One region of the Mesorhizobium sp. P2_E7 genome, then DNA from elsewhere that is predicted to be linked to it. Evidence: predicted binding sites of a transcription regulator. Region 1 holds the regulator's gene; the other holds the start of a gene.
The links. The regulator LexA, encoded in region 1, represses DNA repair genes until DNA is damaged. The targets are predictions, from matches to a motif close to TGTTCNNNNTGTGTTCNG.
Positions count from the first base shown of each region.

Region 1 (10,469 bases):
ATCAGATCCTCGATTGCAGGCGCGTCGACGCCCTCCAGCCGCAGCCGCGTTCCCGGCCGGGTCGAAGCGACGCCTTCGGCCATATAGAGGTCGGTCGGGAAACTGTCGCCCTCGGCAACGATGACCGAGCGGTCCGGCCGCATGCCGAGTGCCGCGTGCAGCAGCTTGTAGATGTTGATCGAGGTCGTGTCGCAGACCACCGTCTGCCCCTCAGCCGCGCCGATCAGTCGTCCGAGCTGATCGCCGAGCTCCACCGGCATGTTGAACCAGCCGGCAGTGTTCCAGGCGCGAATGAGATCCTGCGCCCATTCCTGCATGGCGGCCTGCTGCAATTCGCTGAAGACGGCCGGCGACGCGGCACCCAGCGAATTGCCGTCGAGATAGATCACGCCCTGCGGCAAGACAAAGCGTTCACGCATGGAACGCAGCGGATCGGCGGCATCCATCGCTTCGATTGCAGCGAGATCGGGTGTCATGCTCATGATCCGGCGCTCCTCCCTGAACAACAGCATTCGGCGGAGCCTGTCCGCCCTAAACATGCCGGCGATCTTGAGGGGTCCTCCTGGACCTGTCAAACATTATATATAATTTGCGTGATGAAAGGCTTTGATATATAATCAGCAGCCGAGCAATCTGACTGATGGGTTACGATGTTGGACGACGAGCAGTCCTCGAAGACGGAAACGGCCTATCGGCTGCTCAGGCGCGATATTCTTGCGACCCGGCTGGCGCCTGCCGCGCCGTTGAAGCTGAGCACGCTGCGCGGCACCTATGGCATCGGCTGGACGCCGCTGCGCGAGGCACTGTCACGACTGGAAGCCGAACGGCTTGTGACCGCCATCAGCAACCGTGGGTTTGCGGTCGCTCCCGTGTCCCGAGCCGAGCTCGAAGACCTGGCGCGTGCGCGACTGGTGGTCGAACTGCCCTTGCTGGTGGAATCGATCGAAAAGGGCGACCATCAATGGGAAGACACGGTCGTTGCCGCCCACTACCGCCTCTCACGCTGCGGGTCCGTTCTCGATGATCCCTCGGATGAGGCCGTCGATGCGTGGTACGAAAAACATGATGCCTTCCACGCGGCGCTGCTCAGTGCCGCGAGATCCAGCTGGCTGCTGCGTTTCAACGCGACGATCTCCGATCAACTGCATCGCCACCACCGCTTTCTGGGCCTCGCGCCGACGCTGCGCGCGGCCGCCGGCCGCGAGGACGGACACCAGAAGGCCATGGAGGCGCTGCGCGACGCCGTGGCGATCGAACACCACACCGAACTGATGGAAGCAGCCCTTGACCGCGACACTGAGGGCGCAAAAACGCTGATGAGCGTTCACATCGGCTACACGCTGCAGGTCTATGCCCAGAGTGAACCGGGCGCGCCGACGGATGCAGCGCAGCCCCGCCCGAAAAAGCGGCAGCGATCTGGCAAGGCATGAATTGACCCGATGGCGCAGGCCACCGGCGTTTTCACTCCGTTGCCGGCAAACGAGCGCGGGCGCCGATCGCGGCGCGGAACGTTACGCTGAACAAAACGTCAACGCATTCATTAAACTTTAAAAGGTTGCGGAACACAACTGGAACAGATAGTGTTTGTTCTGGGTTTGTTTTTTCTGATTCTGGTTTCAGAACCCGTGGGGGCCGCGATGCTGACGCGCAAACAACATGAACTCCTGATGTTCATCCATGAACGCCTGAAGGAGAGCGGAATCCCGCCGTCTTTCGACGAGATGAAGGAGGCGCTCGACCTTGCGTCCAAGTCCGGCATTCACCGCCTGATCACGGCGCTGGAGGAGCGCGGTTTCATTCGCCGGCTGCCGAACCGGGCGCGCGCGCTGGAAGTGCTGCGGCTGCCCGACTCGATCGCACCCGGCCTCAATGCGGCGAAGAAGTTCTCGCCAAGCGTCATCCAGGGCAGTCTCGGACAAGGCGGTTCTGGCCAGGGCGGTGTGGGGCAAAGCGGTCTCGGCCGTCAGATCAAGCCGGCCTCATCGTCGCGTTCGATGTCGGCCGGCAATGACGACGCAGTTTCGGCGGTGTCGATCCCGGTGATGGGCCGCATCGCCGCCGGTGTGCCGATCGACGCCATCCAGCACCAAACCCATTCGATCTCGGTGCCGCCGGACATGATCATGGGCGGCGAACATTACGCGCTCGAGGTCAAGGGCGACTCGATGATCGAGGCCGGCATTTTCGACGGCGACACGGTCATCATCCGCAATGCCGACACCGCCAGCCCCGGCGAGATCATCGTGGCGCTGGTCGACGAAGAGGAAGCGACGCTGAAACGCTTTCGCCGCAAGGGCGCCTCGATCGCGCTGGAAGCCGCAAACCCGGCCTATGAAACCCGCATCTTCGGGCCAGACAGGGTCAAGGTGCAGGGCAAGCTTGTCGGGCTGATCCGGCGCTACTGAGCCGGCTTAGTTTTGTACTTTTCGCGCTCCTTGTAGGGCGGCAGGCCGCGTGCTTCGCGTGAGAAGCGGCGTTGCTCGTGCCAGGGACGATAGGGCTTGTCGACGGCGAAACGTATGGTTGGCGTTGTCGCGGCCGATTGCGGATCGAAGAAGACGGCGGCACTGCCGTCGCGGGCAAGCTGCTTCTTGGTCACGACCAGCACCAGCGGGTCGCGACACGGATTGTAGGCGGTGGCATCGTCGATGACGATCAGGCTCGCGAAAGCGCAGGCCGGTCGGGCTGTCTTGCGGTCTTTTGCCAGCGCGATGATGGCTCCGGCCGGGTGCCGGGCAATGCAGAGATCACCTGTGCAGTAGAAGGGCGAGCCGGGCGGCAGGTCGAGCGGATCGAGATCGAACCGCGTATCCGTTGCCTCGAAAATCTCAGGCGGGATAATGGTTTCCGCCCTTAGCGCGCGTTTCCAGTTGTCTGTGGTGAATTCGTTGGAGCGTTCGCGATTGAGGGCTAGCTCGCCGCCTCCGATCGGCACGGCCACCAGATGCGCATCCTCGGAGATGAGCACATCGGGCGTGCGTACCTGCGGCACCGTCAACAGGCCAGCCAGCGCGAAAGGCACGGCCGCCAGCCGAAGCCATGTGGTGGCCATGGTGGCGATGACGAGGGCGACCGCCACCAGCAGCACCGAGCGGATAGGGATCAGCCCGACGGCATCGACCGGCGAACGTTCGGAAATCCAGGCGGAGATGGCGATCATGGCCGCCAGACCCTTGCCCATCACATAGAGGAACGGCCCATCGGCGCCGAATGGCATCGCCAGCGCGCTGAGCACGGCAAAGGGCATGACGATTAACGATACAATCGGCATCACGGCCAGATTGGCGAGCAGGCTGAGCGGTGACACGCGCTGGAAATGCCAGATGGCAAACAGCGCCGTGGCACTTCCAGCGATAATCGAGGTCATGGCGAGGCCGCCCATGGCCAGCAGGAATTTTCGCGACAGGAAGCTGACGAAAGAGCGCCTCGCAGGCGGCGTTCTCACCCTGTCGGCGCGGTAGTCGGCCCAGCCGGCATAGGCGCCGACCAGGGCGGCGGTGGCGGCAAACGACATCTGGAAACTCGGGCCGACGACCTCATGCGGCGACACCAGGATGACGGCGATCGCCGAGATCGCCAGGTTGCGCATGGTGAGCGCCGCCCGGTCGAACAGCACGGCGATCAGCATCACCGCCAGCATGATGAAGCTGCGCTCGGCGGCAACCACAATGCCTGAAATGACGAGATAGGCGGCGATGGAGACAAGCGCTGCGGCGGCTGCATATTTCTTGACCGGCCGGCGCGAGGAGAAATCGGGAAACAGCGCGAAGGCGCCGCGCAGCAAGCCCATGATGGTGCCGGCAACCAGCGCCATGTGCAGGCCGGAAATGGAAATGATGTGGTAGATGCCGGTGCGCCGCATCGCCTCGTTGACCTCGTCCGGAATGCCGGCGCGCACGCCGACGATCAGCGCTGCGGCAATCTCGCCTTCGGCGCCACCGATCTTGCTCCGGATGTGGTCGGCTATGTTTTCGCGGGCATTCTCAATGGCCGAAGAGAGCCGTGCGGTCAGCGGCGGCGGTCCCTGCGCGGCGATGGTTTTGGGATTGCCGAGAAAGAAGCCGCTGCCGCCGATGCCGGTGAAATAGCTGTCGAAGGAGAAATCGTAGCTCTCCGGCCGCACCGGACCGGTTGGCGGCAGTAGCCTGGCATAGCCGGTGATCAGGGAGCCGGCGGTCATATCGGCCGGAATCCCACGCGCCGAGAGCCTGACCCGTTCCGGCGCGTAGCGCAGCTTGGGGTAAGCGGTGGAAATCACGTCGAGCGTCAGCCTGACGCGCCCGTTTTCCATCTCTTCGAGACTGACGACGCGGCCGGTCAACCTTGTTTGAATCTCGGCGCCGAGCATCTGCGTGCCGGCGCGCCAGGTCTCGACCTTGGCGGCGACGACGCCAAGCGCGCACAGCATGGCAGCCATAAGACACAGATGCGTCCTCGGCCGCGACCGGGTGACGGCAGCACAACATGCCAAGAGCAGCACGATGGAGATCGGCTGGGCAAAGCCGGGCTCGTCGGGCAGCGAGAAATAGACAATGACGCCGGCCGCCAGGAAAACCGGCACCAGCAGGAAGGCAACGCCGCGGTCGAGTTCGGTGCCGGCCGCCACGGCAACGCTGCGGCGGATTGCGGGCCATGACGAACGGCGCAGCAGCCGGCGCAAACGGACTGTAGGTGCGGGCGCGGTGACCGGGACCGGCGCGGCGCCATCCGGCGGCAAAGGCACGATGCCGGGCTGCAGTTCGGGCAGCGCAACCGGCATCGGCTCGGCATAGGGAACATCTGCAAACAACGATCGTTCGCTGACGCTTGCCTCTGCGCCCTCGCCCTCCTTCCCGCCCCGGCCCCGTTCAGCCATCGGGTCTGCCCCTTGCGCCCCAGACCCCCTATGCTACATGAACGCGCAAAGCGCGAAAGTCCGCGCGATCACGCCCCCGCTTTCTAGCCTTGCCCGAGAATTGCCATGTCCAACAAAATTGCCATGTCCAACAGGGTGGTCACCCGTTTTGCCCCCTCGCCCACCGGCTACCTGCATATTGGTGGCGCGCGCACCGCGCTGTTCAACTGGCTGTACGCCAAGCACACCGACGGCACGATGCTTCTGCGCATCGAGGACACCGATCGCGAGCGTTCCACCGAAGCGGCAACCCAGGCCATTATCGATGGGCTGACCTGGCTCGGCCTGTCCTGGGATGGCGGTGCCGTGTCGCAGTTCGAGCGTGCGCCGCGCCACCGCGAGGTGGCCGAGGAATTGGTGCGCCTGGGTAAAGCCTATTACGCCTACGAGACGCCTGCCGAGCTCGAGGCGATGCGCGAGGCAGCGCGCGCCAAGAGCCTGCCGCCGCGCTACAACGGCGCGTGGCGCAACCGCGACGCCTCCGAGGCGCCCGCCGGCGTCAGGGGCGCCATCCGCATCAAGGCGCCGACCGAGGGTGAGACCGTGGTGCATGACCGCGTGCAGGGCGAGGTGCGCTTTCCCAACAAGGATCTCGACGATTTCATCATCCTGCGTTCGGATGGTGTGCCGACCTACATGCATGCCGTCGTCGTCGACGACCACGACATGGGCGTCACCCACATCATTCGCGGTGACGACCATCTGACCAATGCCGCGCGCCAGACGGTGATCTACAACGCCATGGGCTGGGAGGTGCCGTCCATGTCGCACATCCCGCTGATCCATGGCGCCGACGGCGCCAAATTGTCGAAGCGGCATGGCGCCCTCGGCGTCGAGGCCTATCGCGCCATGGGTTATCTGCCCGAGGCGCTGCTCAACTATCTGGCACGCCTTGGCTGGAGCCATGGCGACGACGAGGTGATGTCGATCAAGGACATGATCGCATGGTTCGACATTGGCGACGTCAACAAGGGCGCGGCGCGCTTCGACTTTGCCAAGCTCGATGCGCTGAACGGCGTGCATATGCGCAAGATGGACGACGTCCAGTTGCTCGACATCTTCGTCGCCACGCTTCCCTATCTCGAAGGCGGCCCGGCGCTGGCTGCCCGCCTTGACGACACCAGGAAGGCGCAGCTGCTGGCCGCGCTGCCTGGCCTGAAGGAACGCGCCAAGACACTGGTGGAGCTGGCCGATGGCGCCGGCTTCCTGTTCGTCGAGCGGCCGCTGCCAGTCGACGAGAAGGCGGCAGGCCTGCTCAATGCCGATGCGCGCGCGATCCTGCGCGGCGCGCATGCGGCTTTGCAGACGGTTTCGGGCGAGTGGACGGCCGCTGCGGCGGAAGCCGCGGTGCGCGCGTTCGCGACGGCCGGCGGCCACAAGCTTGGCGCGGTGGCCCAACCGCTGAGAGCAGCCCTTACCGGCCGCAGCACCTCGCCCGGCGTATTCGACGTGCTTGCCGTGCTCGGCCGTGAGGAAAGCCTGGCGCGGATTGCGGATCAAATCGATTAGGAGCGAACTGGCCCAAGAAGATTGGCATTGAAAGGCGCGTTTCGCAGTGCAACATTAGGCCTTGGCCCAATCTGGCACGCACCCTCCCAAAATGCGGTGGCGAGTTCGCGCATTCCGGTGATTTCGACGTGTCGTTTGCAGGAATTGCCTTGCCGGCATGAGGAACATGAAGGAGTTTGAGAATGAGCGAAGCTGCGACAAAACTGGAACCCGGCAGCAAGACGACGCACCCGTCGACTGCCACGCTCGAACTGGCCGGCAAGACGCACGAATTCAAGGTGCGAAGCGGCTCGGTCGGGCCTGACGTCATCGACATCGGTGCGCTTTACAGCACCACCGGCGCCTTTACCTACGACCCCGGCTTCACCTCGACGGCGAGCTGCGAGTCGGCGATCACCTTCATCGACGGCGATGCCGGCATCCTGCTGCACCGCGGCTACCCGATCGACCAGCTGGCCGAGCATGGCGATTTCCTCGAAGTCTGCTACCTCTTGCTCTACGGCGAACTGCCGACCAAGGCGCAGAAGGACGATTTCGACTACCGGGTAACGCGCCACACCATGGTGCATGAGCAGATGTCGCGCTTCTTCACCGGCTTCCGCCGCGACGCGCATCCGATGGCCGTGATGTGCGGCGTGGTCGGCGCGCTGTCGGCCTTCTATCACGACTCAACCGATATTTCGGACCCGTATCAGCGCATGGTCGCCTCGATGCGGCTGATTGCCAAGATGCCGACGATTGCGGCGATGGCCTACAAATACCATATCGGCCAGCCCTTCATTTACCCGAAGAACGAGCTGAACTTCGCCGCCAACTTCCTGCATATGTGCTTCGCGGTTCCGTGCGAGGAATACAAGATCAATCCGGTGCTGGCGCGCGCCATGGAGCGCATCTTCATCCTCCATGCCGACCACGAGCAGAACGCCTCGACCTCGACGGTGCGTCTCGCAGGCTCGTCGGGCGCCAACCCGTTCGCTTGCATCGCCGCCGGCATCGCCTGCCTGTGGGGTCCGGCGCATGGCGGCGCCAACGAGGCCGCGCTCAACATGCTGGGCGAGATCGGCCATGTCGATCACATCCCGGAATTCATCGCCCGCGCCAAGGACAAGAACGATCCGTTCCGGCTGATGGGCTTTGGCCACCGCGTCTACAAGAACTACGATCCTCGTGCGAAAATCATGCAGAAGACGGCGCATGAGGTGCTGGGCGAACTTGGCATCAAGGACGATCCGCTGCTCGACATCGCCATGGAGCTGGAAAAGATCGCGCTGACCGATTCCTACTTCATCGAGAAGAAGCTCTATCCGAACGTCGACTTCTATTCCGGCATCACGCTGAAGGCGCTGGGCTTCCCCACCACCATGTTCACCGTGCTGTTCGCGGTCGCCCGCACCGTCGGCTGGATCGCGCAGTGGAAGGAAATGATCGAGGATCCACACCAGAAGATCGGCCGCCCGCGCCAGCTCTATACGGGCGCCCCGGAACGCGACTACGTGCCGATCGCGAAAAGATAGGGAATAGTGAGTAGGCAGTAGGCAATAGATACAAAGCCCTACTGCCTACTGCCGCCTAAGCCCTATTCGCTCTCCCGATGTGCCGAAGAACGACATCCGCGGCGATGTCGCCGGAGGGCTTGTCAGTCGCCATGCGCCTGGCAACCTCGGCAAAGCCGTCCTTTTGCCAGGTTCGGTAGGCAGTGTCTGAAAACAAGGCCTCGAGCTGCCGCGCCAGATAGCGTGGCCGCACATACTGGTTGTAGTGCTCAGGCACGATCGCCTGGTCCGCGATCAGATTGGGCAAGGCGGCGCTCCACACCGTGACCAGCCCCTGAACCATGCGCATCACTGGATCGAGCCGGTAGCAGGAGATCATCGGCACCCCGGACAGCGCCAGTTCGAGCGATACCGTTCCCGAAGCGATCAGCGCGGCATCGGCCTTGCCGAAGGCCTGCCATTTGCGCTCGGCATCGAGAATGATCTCAGGCTTTTCATCCCAGCGCGCGACCGATGTTTTGACCAGGTCGGCGACATGCGGCACCGTGGGCAACAGCAGGCGCAAGCGGTGTCCGCGCGCGCGCAGCGCCGAGATCGTCTGGCCGAAGGGATCGATAAGCCGGCTTACCTCGCCGCGCCGCGATCCGGGCAGGACAAGCAGTGTCTTGACGCGGTCCGCCGAGAGATCGCGCGGCTGGCCTTGCGCCCTTGCCGCGCCAAGCACACCCGGATCATGCGTGAGGCGGTGTCCGACATAGGTTCCGGGCGGACCGCCGAGGCGGCTGAGCTCCTTCACCTCGAAAGGCAGGATGCACAGTATGTGATCGACATAGGGCTTCATCGCCAATGCCCTGCCCGGCCGCCATGCCCAGACACTCGGGCAGACATAGTGGACGATCGGGATGGAAGGATCGGCGGCGCGCACCTTTTTGGCGACGCGCAACGAAAAGTCAGGGCTGTCGATGGTGACGAGACAGTCGGGTCTCTCAGCGGCGACTGCACCAGCGGTCTGGCTGATGCGCCGCATCAGACGCGGCAGGTCGCGCAGGATGGCGCTGAGCCCCATCAGCGCGATCTCGGCCCCGTCGAACAGCGGCACCAGCCCGAGCGTCTGCAGATGCCGCCCGCCAATGCCGACCAGCCTGATATCGCGCCCGGTCATGCGCTTCAGCGACTGCACGATGTCGGCGCCCAACAAATCGCCGGACTCTTCGCCGGCGACGATGGCGATCTTCAGCGGCTTCTCAGCTGCCATGGCCAGGCTCCACGGCCGGCAGGCCATATACGAACAGGCCAAGCGCATTGGCGCGCGCGAGAACGACGGGACCTTCGAGGATCAGCGAACGGCCGGCCTCGACGGCAATGCCGACAAGCCCGGCGGCGTGTGCGGCCTCGACCGTCTGCGGACCGATGGACGGCAGATCGGCGCGCAGTTCCTGGCCGGGCTTGGCGCATTTGACCAGGACACCGCGCGTCTTGCCGGCGAGCCTGCCATGGCCGCGCAGCTGCTGCGTCCGCTCGAGCAGTCCGTGGGTGCCTTCGACGCCTTCCAGGGCGATAGCGCGGCCACCGATGGCGATGGCCGCCTGACCGATGTCGAGCGCGCCGATGGCTTTTGCCGCCGCATGTGCCGCCTCGATATCGCGCCAGTCCGATTTTCGCGGCATTGCCTTGGTCAGTGACCCTTCTGCCGCGACAAGCCGGGGCACGACCTCATGCGCGCCGACAACTTTGACACCGCGGGCTTCCAGGCCGCGGGTCAGTATCTTCAGCAGGCCGTCGTCGCCACGCGCAAGCGCCATGGCGACCGAGGGTATCAGCGCCAGCAGGCCAAGGCTCGGGCGCATGTCGACCAGCCGCGGTCTGCGCCTGATCTCGCCGGCAAGCACAAGATGGGTGATCCGCAGCCGCCTCAGCAACGCAACCAGCGAGCCGATATCTTCCAGGCCGAGGCTTTCATGCTCGTAGACGGTGAGCTCGGTCTGACGGTCGGCCTGCCCTTCGACCAGGATGATGACGGGCGGATGGCCGGCCTCTGCCAGGCCGGCGGCAACTTCGACCGGCAGGCTGCCGCCGCCGGCAATGATGCCGACCCTGGCGTCCGGCGCGAGATCGAGGCCCGTTGAGCCGGCCTCAGTCTTCGTCATCGGCATCGTCGCCGGCGCCACCTTTAAGCGACGGGACGGCAAAATGCCGCTTGCCGCGACTGGCGATGAAATCGATGATTTTCATGGCGGTCGGCGACGAGGCGAACTCGGCCTTGGCGAATTCGATGTTTTCGCCGACGGTGCGGGAGCGGTCGAAGATCGTCTTGTAAGCCTTGCGCAGCACCTGGATTTCGGCGCGCGGCAGGCCGGAGCGCTTCAGGCCGATGATGTTGAGGCCTCGCAGGCTGGCGCGGTTGCCAACGGCAATGGCGTAAGGGATGACATCGCCGACAAAAGCCGAGCAACCGCCGAGAAAGGCGTTGTCGCCAACACGCACGAACTGATGAACGGCACTGAGACCGCCAATATAGACGTTGTCACCGATCTCGCAGTGTCCGCCGAGCGTTGCGCCATTGGCGAAGGTCG
Region 1 covers NZ_JBFUER010000001.1:1,148,955-1,159,423, reverse strand. Annotated here, with positions in the region: gene kynU (kynureninase) at 1-482, opposite strand, end outside; gene AC1DYC_RS05850 (GntR family transcriptional regulator) at 651-1,430, shown strand; gene lexA (transcriptional repressor LexA) at 1,638-2,405, shown strand; gene AC1DYC_RS05840 (ComEC/Rec2 family competence protein) at 2,399-4,855, opposite strand; gene gltX (glutamate--tRNA ligase) at 4,979-6,403, shown strand; gene gltA (citrate synthase) at 6,586-7,917, shown strand; gene lpxB (lipid-A-disaccharide synthase) at 7,973-9,151, opposite strand; gene AC1DYC_RS05820 (LpxI family protein) at 9,141-10,043, opposite strand; gene lpxA (acyl-ACP--UDP-N-acetylglucosamine O-acyltransferase) at 10,030-10,469, opposite strand, start outside.

Region 2 (10,469 bases), on a different contig from region 1:
CTTCAAGGTATGGACCGACGAGATCATCGAATAAGGGCGTCTTTTCCGCCAGCTTGCCTTCAAAAACCTGAACGACCGGGCGTCTGGCGCGTTGTGATGCCCGTGGAGCTTCGGTCGCAGGGCCGTTACATTGGGTGCCTTGGAGGGACAGCATGGCAGCGCATGGCGGGTCGAAGACGGTCATCTACGCGGCGCTCGCCGGCAATCTCGCCATTGCGCTGACCAAATTCGTCGCCGCCTTCTTCACCGGCAGTTCGGCCATGCTGTCGGAAGGCGTGCACTCGCTGGTCGACACCGGCAATGGCGGCCTGCTGCTCTACGGCATGCACCGCGCCGCCCGCCCGCCGGACCGCACGCATCCGCTGGGCCATGGCCGCGAGCTGTATTTCTGGAGTTTCATCGTCGCGCTGCTGGTCTTCGCGCTCGGCGCCGGCGTGTCGTTCTATGAAGGCGTCGTCCACATCATGGCGCCCGAGCCGGTCGCCAATCCCAAGATCAACTACATCGTTCTCGGCCTCTCGATGCTGTTCGAGGGCAGCTCCTGGTATGTGGCGCTGAAGGAGTTCCGCCGTGAGAAGGGCAAGCAAGGCTGGCTGCAAGCCGTGCAATCGAGCAAGGATCCGAGCGTCTACACCGTGCTGTTCGAGGACAGCGCCGCCCTTCTCGGCCTCGTCGTCGCCTTCGCCGGCATACTGGCGGCCGAGGTCCTCGACATGCCCGAGCTCGATGGCGCCGCCTCCATCGGTATCGCCATCATCCTCGGCGCCACCGCCATTTTCCTCGCCCGCGAAAGCAAAGGCCTGCTCATCGGCGAGCCGGCCTCGCCGGAGGTCCAAACCAAGGTGCTGGCCATTGCCCAGCAGGACCCAGCGGTGCAGCGGGCCAACGGCGTCCTCACCGTACACATGGGACCAGAAGAGATCGTCGCCGGCCTCAGCATCGAGTTCGAGGACCATCTGACGGCGCCCGAGATCGAAGCCTGCGTCGAACGCCTGGAGACGCTCTTCAAGATAGAAATGCCGGAGATCACCAGGCTGTTCGTCAAACCGCAGACGACGGGAACCTGGGAACGGCGGCGCAAGGCGGTCGAAGCGGCGTCGGATTAGAGCAATTCCAGGAAAAGTGTGAGCGGTTTTCCCGGGAAAAGCGCGTAGCGCTTTCCCTTGGGAATTGCGTCAAAACAAATGGATAGAGCGGTTTGCCGTTTCCGTGAAACGGTGAAACGCTCTAGCGCTGGACCAGAAGTCCGCCGTTGGCCCGGTCACCTTGTCCCGCTAAGATCAGGCGACGGATTTCGGAGGAGCAACCATGAAAATCGACGGCGGGTGCCATTGCGGCGCCATCACTTATGAAGCAGAGGTCGACCCGGAAAAGACCTCGATCTGTCATTGCACCGACTGCCAGCAACTGACCGGCACGGCCTTTCGGGTCACCGTTCCCGCGCCTGAGGATCACTACCGGATCACCAAGGGCATGCCGAAGGTCTATATCAAGACAGGATCGAGCGGCGCCAAGCGCGCCCAGGCCTTTTGCGGCGACTGCGGTTCGCATCTTTACGCGACGTCGGTTGGCGACGGCCCGAAGGTCTATGGGATCAGGGCGGGGACCGCGCGGCAACGCGAGGATCTGGTTCCGACCCAGCAGAAATGGCACCGCTCGGCCCTCCACTGGCTTCCGGAATTCGAGGGCGTAAGCATCGTGGAGGCGCAGTAGCTCCTGCCTGCCGGTTTAACGGGCCCAAACCCGACGATGATGTGCTAGGCTCACCATCAAACGAATGGCGGGGATAGCAATGTCGGAAACGGACAAGGTGTTTGCCGGCTCGATTCCGGAAAACTACGACCGCTACATGGTGCCGTTGATTTTCGAGCCGTTCGCCGCGGATATGGCACGACGGGCAGCGTCCTTGTCGCCCGGCGCCGTCCTGGAAGTCGCCGCAGGCACCGGGGTCGTCACCCGCGCATTGGCGCCAAAACTGTCGCCTGGCGCAAGCTATGTCGTGACCGATCTCAACCAGCCGATGATCGACTTTGCGGCTTCGCAGCAAGCTCCCGACAGCCGCATCCAGTGGCGCCAGGCGGATGCCCTGGCGCTGCCGTTTGAGGACGCGACCTTCGATCTCGTTTGCTGTCAGTTCGGCGCGATGTTCTTTCCCGACCGCGCCGCCGGCTATCGTGAAGCAAGGCGGGTCCTGAAACCCGGAGGCCATTTCCTGTTCAACGTATGGGATCGCATCGAAGAGAATGTATTCGCCAACGATGTGACGAACGCTCTTGCGGAGATTTTTCCGGACGATCCGCCGCGCTTTCTAGCCCGCACGCCGCACGGCTACCATGACACGGCCATCATCCGCCGCGAACTGGAAGATGCAGGTTTCTCCCGTGTGGCGATCGAGACGAGAGCCGAACAAAGCCGTGCCTCCTCGCCGCGCCTTCCGGCCGTTGCCTATTGCCAGGGAACTCCGCTTCGCAACGAAATCGAGGCCAGAGGAAAACTGGAAACCGCTACCGATCATGTCGCAGCCGCGATGACGGCGAGACACGGCAGCGGCGAGGTTGCCGCTAAGATTCAGGCACACGTAATCGTGGCTACGGTCTAATCGTCGCCTTCGACGACACGCAGCCTGAGCTGCCCCGTCTTGGAATCTGCCATCCGCACGCCGGGTTCGGCCTTGGCGGGTCCGCCGCGCGCTTCGGCTTCGCTTTCGCCGAACTCCAGCGCCTCGATCTTCTGGCCGCGCCGGGTCACTTTCGATGTCGACACCAGTATCTCGTCGATGTCCTTGGCCGACTGGCCGAAGTGCGTCTGCAGCCGGCGCACGCGTTCGTCGACGCGCGCGACATCCTCCATCAGCCGGATGACCTCGCCCTGGATAAGATGCGCCTGTTCGCGCATGCGGGCGTCCTTGAGGATGGCCTGGATGACCTGGATCGACAGCATCAGCAGCGACGGCGAGACGATGATGACGCGAGCCCTGTGCGCCTTCTGGATGAGAGCGTCGAAATTTTCGTGGATTTCGGCAAACACCGATTCCGACGGCACGAACATGAAGGCGGTGTCCTGCGTCTCGCCCTGGATCAAATATTTCTCCGAGATATCGCGGACATGGATTTCGATGTCGCGGCGGAAGGCCTGGGCCGCGACCTTCTGCAGGTCGGCGCCGTCGGCGGCGCGGATGGCGTTCCAGGCTTCCAGCGGAAACTTGGCGTCGATGGCAAGCTGCGGCGCGCCGTTCGGCATCCTGATCAGGCAGTCCGGGCGGCTGCCATTCGACAGCGTCGCCTGGAACTCATAGGCGCCCATCGGCAGGCCGTCGGCGACGATCGCCTCCATGCGCGACTGACCGAAGGCGCCGCGCGTCTGCTTGTTGGACAGGATCGCCTGCAATTGCACAACCTGGCCGGCAAGCGACTGGATGTTGCCTTGCGCGGTGTCGATGACCGCCAGCCGCTCCTGCAATTTGGCCAGGCTTTCATGCGTCGATTTGGTCTGCTCGGTCATGGTCTGGCCGAGGCGACCGGTCATGGCGTCGAGCCGCTGGCCGATCGACTGGTTGAGTTCGGCCTGCCTTGCACCGAACACATCGGCAATGGCCCCCATGCGGCCCTGCATCTCCGCCTGGCTTTGCAAAATGCCGGCCATCCGCGCCTCGGCGTCGCGGGCGTGCTCGGCGGCTTCTGCCGCCGCGATGGTGCGCGCCCTGGCCGACCGCCACAGGGCGACCACCAGCACCAGCAACAGCCCGAGAAACACGATCGCGCCGAAGGCCAGCGCATGGCCGAGCGTGATCGTGGTGGCGCCGAGCCGGGCGACTGGCTCGGAAAGGATGGAATTCAGGTCGTTCATCCCGCCAGCATAGCCGATTCGCCGGCCTGGCACAGATCAAAACGTGAACGGGCGCAAACCGCCCCGGTTGACGCTTTTCGCATGACGTCTTAGGTGAGACGCCATGTCGATCAAGCCGCTCATCATCCTTCCCGATCCCATCCTGCGCCAGGTTTCCAAACCGCTCGAACGCGTCGACGCGTCCGTGCGCAAACTGGCCGACAGTATGCTGGCGACCATGTATGACGCGCCGGGCATTGGGCTCGCCGCGATCCAGATCGGCGAGCCTGTGCGCATGCTGGTCATCGACCTCGCCAAGGAAGACGAGACGCCGGCGCCGCAAGTCTTCATCAATCCCGAAGTGCTCGAAAGCGCGGACGCGCGGTCGGTTTACGAGGAAGGCTGCCTGTCGATCCCCGACTATTACGCCGAGGTCGAGCGCCCGGCTTCGGTGCGGGTGAAATATCTCGACCGTGACGGCAAGCTGCAGGAGATCGAGGCCGAAGGCCTGATGGCGACCTGCCTGCAGCACGAGATCGACCACCTCAATGGCGTGTTGTTCATCGACCACATCTCGAAGCTTAAACGCGACATGGTGGTCAAGAAGTTCAAGAAGCTCGCCAAGGACAAGGCGCCGGGCAAGCTGGTGGGATAGGAAGATGCCGCTTCGCGTCATCTTCATGGGCACGCCGGAATTTTCGGTGCCGGTGCTGCGCGCGATCGCCGAGGCCGGACACGAAATAGCAGCCGTCTACACCCAGCCGCCACGCGCCGCAGGCCGCCGTGGGCTGGAACTGACGCCGTCGCCGGTGCAGCGCGAGGCCGAGCGGCTTGATGTCGCGGTAAGCTCGCCGACGTCGCTGAAGAGCGAGGCCGAACAGGCCGCTTTCCGCGCCTTGCAGGCCGATGTCGCCGTCGTTGTCGCTTATGGCCTGCTGCTGCCGAAGGCTATTCTGGAGGCTCCGCGGCTCGGCTGTATCAACGGCCATGCCTCGCTTTTGCCGCGATGGCGTGGTGCTGCTCCCATCCAGCGCGCCATCATGGCCGGCGATACTGAGACCGGCATGATGGTGATGCATATGGAAGAGGGGCTGGACACCGGCCCGGTGGCACTGGTTGAAAAATGCGCCATCGGACCCGATATGACGGCCGGCGATCTGCACGACCGCTTGATGAAGATTGGCGCTACCCTGATGGTGGAAGCGCTGTCCCGATTGGAGACAAATACGCTGGCATCGGCCTTGCAGGCGACGGACGGGGTGACCTACGCCAGCAAAATCGATAAATCGGAGACGCGTGTGGACTGGACGCGGCCGGCTGGCGAGGTCCACAATCACATTCGCGGCCTGTCGCCATTCCCTGGCGCCTGGTGCGAGGCCGACATTGGCGGCCGCACAGAACGGCTGAAACTGCTTCGCTCGACGCTTTCTGAAGGCACGCTTTCTGAAGGCATGGGCGAGTCGGGAGGAATTCTCGATGACCGGCTGACGGTCGCCTGCGGAACAGGCGCAGTCAGGCTGGTCGAAGTTCAACGGGCGGGCGGAAGGCCCGCCGCCGCGCAGGAGTTTCTGCGCGGGGCCAAGATCGAAAAAGGAATGAAATTCTCATGAGCATGATGTCGATACGAGCGGCAACGCCGCGGGACCGCGAGGCTATTCGCCTCGTCGAGGAACACGCATTCGGCCAGCAGGCGGAGGCCGGTCTGGTCGACGCGCTGGTCACCGGCGGCGACGCCGTTGTCGAGCTGGTGGCGGAAGAAGACGGCCAGGTGGTCGGCCACATTCTGTTCTCCAGGCTGTATGTGCAGAATGGCGGCAAGAGCTTCCCGGCAGTGGCGCTGGCGCCCTTGGCGGTCGAGCCGTCTTTCCATGGTTCGGGCATTGGCGGTGCGCTGATCCGCGAGGCGCATATCCGCCTCAAGGACGCCGGCGAAGTGCTCGCCGTTGTCTTGGGCGATCCGGCCTATTACGGCCGCTTCGGTTACAACCATGCGCGCGCCGAAAACTTCGAGAGCGAATACCAGGGCGAGGCGCTGCAGGCGCTGGCCTGGGGTGACGCCCCTGAAAAAGGCAAACTGGTCTACGCCCAGGCCTTTACCGCACTCGCCGCCTAAACGGCGAGTGTCGATCGCCGATGCCGCGTTTTCGTCTCGATATCGAATATGACGGCAGCCTCTTCGCCGGCTGGCAGCACCAGGCGGATCAGCCTTCGGTGCAGCAGGCGATAGAGCAGGCGATCGAGAAATTCAGCGGCGAGGCGGTGCGGTTGCGCGCCGCCGGCCGCACCGATGCCGGCGTGCATGCGACCGCACAGGTGGCGCATGTCGACCTCGCCAAGGCGTGGCCCAACGATAAGGTACGCGACGCCATCAACGCGCATCTGCAGGCGGCAGGCGCGCACGTCGCCATCCTGCAGGCGGCGGTTGTCCCCGACGATTTCGATGCCCGTTTCTCGGCCACCGGACGGCACTATCTCTACCGCATCCTCAACCGGCGCGCGCCGGCAGCGATGGAAAAAGGCAAGGTCTGGTGGGTGCCGAAGCGGCTCGATGCGGGCGCCATGCACGAAGCGGCGAAAGTCCTGCTCGGCCGGCATGACTTTACCACCTTCCGCTCGACGCAGTGCCAGGCCAACAGTCCGGTGCGGACGCTGGAGCGGCTCGATGTGAGCCGCCAGGGCGACCTGATCGAAGTCAGGGCCTCGGCGCGCTCGTTCCTGCACAACCAGGTGCGCTCCATGGTCGGCTCGCTGAAACGCGTCGGCGACGGCGGCTGGACGGCTGCCGATCTCAAGGCCGCGCTCGATGCGCAAGACCGCGCCGCCTGCGGTCAGGTGGCGCCGCCCGATGGGCTTTTCCTCATCGGCGTCGACTATCCAGAAAAATTCTAGGCCGGGGCGGCGGTCGGTACGGTGATGCCGAGCAGCGCCACCAGGCCGAACAAGACGGCCAGGGACACCACCAACATGCCTGCGAACACGGCGCTGCCCACAGCCGCGCCCTTGCCGATCGCGGCATTGGTCATCCGCCAGGTGAGCACCAGCGACAGCACCACCAGAACCAGCCACACCAATTCGGCGACTGGGTTGCCGGGCGGCAGGAACAGCCGGATCAACGCCGATGGCAGCAGCATCCAGGCGGTGATTGCCGACGCCCAGTTGCTGGCGACGACGTAGTGGACGAAGCGGTCGCCAATGCCGGCGCGCGACGCGACCAGGGCAAGCGCGACCAGCGGCAGCAGCCACGAGCCGAGGTCGACGGTTGCCAGGCGGACCAACATGCCCAGCCGCCCGGCAAACGCATTGGGGTCGCCGATCTCGTTGGCCGTGCCGACCCAGCCGACGATCATCGCCGGCGCAGCGACGACGATGGCAAAGAAGGAATTCCAGAAACCGTCCGCCGACAGGTCGAGCAGCCGCAATCCGTCGGCCTTGCCGAGCATCAGCCGCCAGGCGCCGGTAAGCGATGAAGAGGTCTCGTCAACCGAAAGCATGATCAGCCTTGCTCGAACCAGTCTTCGATGAAGCGCTGGTAGATCTGGGTCAGCGTTTCGAGGTCGGTCAATGCGACGCGTTCATCGACCATATGCATGGTCTTGCCGACCAGTCCGAACTCGACCACCGGGCAATAGTCCTTGATGAAACGGGCGTCCGAGGTGCCGCCCGAGGTGGAAAGCGCCGGCTCCTTGCCGACCGCCGCCTTGATCGAGCCGCGCAGCGTATCGATCAGCTTGTCGTCGCGTGTCAGGAAGACGTGGCTCGGCCGGTCGCGCCACACGAGCTCATAGTCGACAGGGGTTTTCTTGCCGGTCCGGTATTTCTTGCGCTTGGCCGCCTGGTCGAGCCGGTTGTGGATCTCGGCCTGCACCGTCTCGGCCGTCCAGGTGTCGTTGAAGCGGATGTTGAAGGTCGCCGTCGCCTTGGCCGGAATGACATTCGTCGCCGGATTGCCGACATCGATCGAGGTCACTTCCAGATTGGTCGGCTGGAAATCCTTGGTTCCCTTGTCGAAGACAGGGTGGAGCAGGGCCTCGACCAGGCTCATCAGACCGCGCACCGGATTGTCGGCAAGCAAGGGATAGGCGACATGGCCCTGGCGGCCGTTGACGGTGACGCTGCCCGACATCGAGCCACGCCGTCCGATCTTGATCATGTCGCCGAGCGCGTCCGGATTGGTCGGCTCGCCGACGATCGAGGCGTCCCATTTCTCGCCTTTGGCCGCCGCCCAGTCGAGCAGTTTTGTCGTGCCGTTGATGGCCGGGCCCTCTTCGTCACCGGTAATCAGCAGCGAGACCGAGCCTTTCGGCCCGCCCTTTGTTTCGACGTGGCGCGCCACCGCGGCGATGAAACAGGCGATGCCGCCCTTCATGTCGACGGCGCCGCGGCCGAACATCTCGCCCTTGGCGATTTCGGCGCCAAAGGGCGGATGCGTCCACGACGCCTCGTCGCCGACCGGCACCACGTCGGTATGGCCGGCAAACATCAGATGCGGCCCATTGCCGGAGCGGCGCGCATAAAGGTTCTCGATGTCCGGCGTGCCGTCTTCGGAAAACACCGGGCGTTCGACGGAAAAGCCGAGCGGCTTCAGCATGCCTTCCAGCGCGGCCAGCGCACCGCCCTCGGCGGGTGTTACGGAGGCGCAGCGTATGAGGGTCGCGAGGTTGGCGGCGGGATCGGTCGGCAATGTCATGGGCAAAGCGATAATCGAAAGCGAAAGGCCTGTCACGGTCAGAGATGATGACCGGTCCTGTCGCCGACATTATGGTTTTCATGTCGTATAGTGCAGGCCAACACCGGATTATCGCATGGCCAACGCCGAAAAGACCATCGTCATTGCCGGCGCCGGCAGTATCGGCTGCTATGTCGGCGGCTGCCTGGCGCTGGCCGGACGCAAGGTGGTGTTTTTGGCGCGGCCGCGCATCGCGGAGGCCTTGCAGGGCGGTGGGCTGCGCGTCACCGACCTCGATGGCCGCGACCGATCCATCAAGCCGGTGTCCGTCACCGCCGACCCGGCCGCCGCCCTGGCCATTGCCGATTTGGTGCTGGTGACGGTCAAGAACGGCGCCACCGAGGAGATGGCGGCGCTCATTGCGACACACACTCGCGGCGATGTCGTGGTGGTCAGCCTGCAGAACGGTGTCGGCAATGCCGACCGGTTGCGCGCCGGGCTCGGCTCTCGACCGGTGCTGGCCGGCATGGTGCCTTTCAATGTCGTCCAGTCGGCCGAAGGCGAGTCGCCGCTTCAGGTGCATCGCGCCAGCGAGGGCAAGGTGATGATCGAAGACGGCACGGCCGGCCTTGCCGGCCTTCTCGATGTCGAAGGCCTTGCCGTCGAAACCCATGTCGACATCAAGGCGGTGCAGTGGGGCAAGCTGCTGATCAACCTCAACAATGCGCTCGTCGCGCTGTCCGGCCTGCCGCTGGCGAGTGAGCTTGCCGACCGCCGCTGGCGGCTGATCCTTGCCGGTCAGATCGACGAGGCGCTGGCGGCGATGAAGGCGTCACACATCGCCCCGGCGCGGATCGGCGGCCTGCGCCCCGGCCTGCTGCCGAAACTACTCCGGCTGCCGGACTGGCTGTTCCGGCTGGTGGCACGCCGCATGCTGGCCATCGACCCACAGGCGCGCTCGTCAATGTGGGACGACCTCCAGCGTGGCCGGCCAACCGAAATCGGCGACCTGCAGGGAGCGGTCCTGAGCCTTGCCGAAAAGGCCGGCACGCAGGCGCCTTTGCTGAAGCGGGTCACCGCGCTGGTGCGGCAGGCCGAACGGGAAAAGCGCGGGTCACCCGGACTGACGCCGGACGCCGTCGCCGGATAGGCCGCTCGCCCCAAGGGTCAGACTTTGGCCTGCACATGAGCCCGGAAAAAGCAGGCACGCCGCCACCGCTGCGTCACAGCTTTGGCGCGCGCCTCGGAGCCGGCGCCTTGCTCGCCGGACGTGGCGCCGGCAGCGGCTGCACCGCCGGATGGTTCTCGATCAGCGTGATCTTCTGCCAGATCTTGCGCGACAGGTTGGACGCCAGGTTCTCGATGTCGTTGACGCCGTCGATGACCACATCGTCGTTGACCGACTGCGCGAACAGCGCAGCGATCTTGCCGGTGATCGACAGCATTTCCGAGCAATAGTCGAGGTAGCGCGCCAAGTCCGCGGCATTGGTGATGCGCGCCGGCGAATGCGCGGTCGGCCTGAAATTGGCAGACAATGCGGCCGGATCCTTGGTCAGCTGGTGCATGTCGATGACATGGATCAGCGACCTCAGCCCGTGCAGCTGGCGAAACACCCGCTTGCGCTTGATGCGCTCCTCGGTGCGGATCAGAGCCAGCAAGCCGAGCACGGCAAGGATGATCATGTTGATGGTGGCTTCGATGCCTTGCACCGACTGCACCGCGTCGTCGGCCTGCGAGATGTGGATGAGCGGCAGGATGGTGCCGACGAACAGGAAGATCAGCGCGCCGGCGACAACGGCAGCGACGATGGCGCCGCGCAGCCACCAGATCGGCGCCTCGAGCGCCTGCGCCGCCTTGGCCAGGTCGCGCGACAGCGACACCAGTTCGGCGGCGACACCGCGCAGGCCTGCCTCGGGAAAACGCTCGGCGACGCGCCCCTCCAGCCGCTCGGCGGTGTCGATGATCAGTTTCGGATCAA
Region 2 covers NZ_JBFUER010000011.1:45,087-55,555, reverse strand. Annotated here, with positions in the region: gene AC1DYC_RS30240 (transglutaminase-like domain-containing protein) at 1-34, shown strand, start outside; gene AC1DYC_RS30235 (cation diffusion facilitator family transporter) at 153-1,106, shown strand; gene AC1DYC_RS30230 (GFA family protein) at 1,309-1,713, shown strand; gene AC1DYC_RS30225 (class I SAM-dependent methyltransferase) at 1,793-2,599, shown strand; gene AC1DYC_RS30220 (DNA recombination protein RmuC) at 2,596-3,846, opposite strand; gene def (peptide deformylase) at 3,950-4,480, shown strand; gene fmt (methionyl-tRNA formyltransferase) at 4,485-5,435, shown strand; gene AC1DYC_RS30205 (GNAT family N-acetyltransferase) at 5,432-5,938, shown strand; gene truA (tRNA pseudouridine(38-40) synthase TruA) at 5,959-6,714, shown strand; gene AC1DYC_RS30195 (transporter) at 6,711-7,316, opposite strand; gene dapE (succinyl-diaminopimelate desuccinylase) at 7,319-8,512, opposite strand; gene AC1DYC_RS30185 (2-dehydropantoate 2-reductase) at 8,628-9,641, shown strand; gene AC1DYC_RS30180 (hypothetical protein) at 9,715-10,469, opposite strand, start outside.
Region 2: a site for LexA is predicted at 3,879-3,896, ahead of AC1DYC_RS30220 (DNA recombination protein RmuC). Genes of this name have one in related genera too.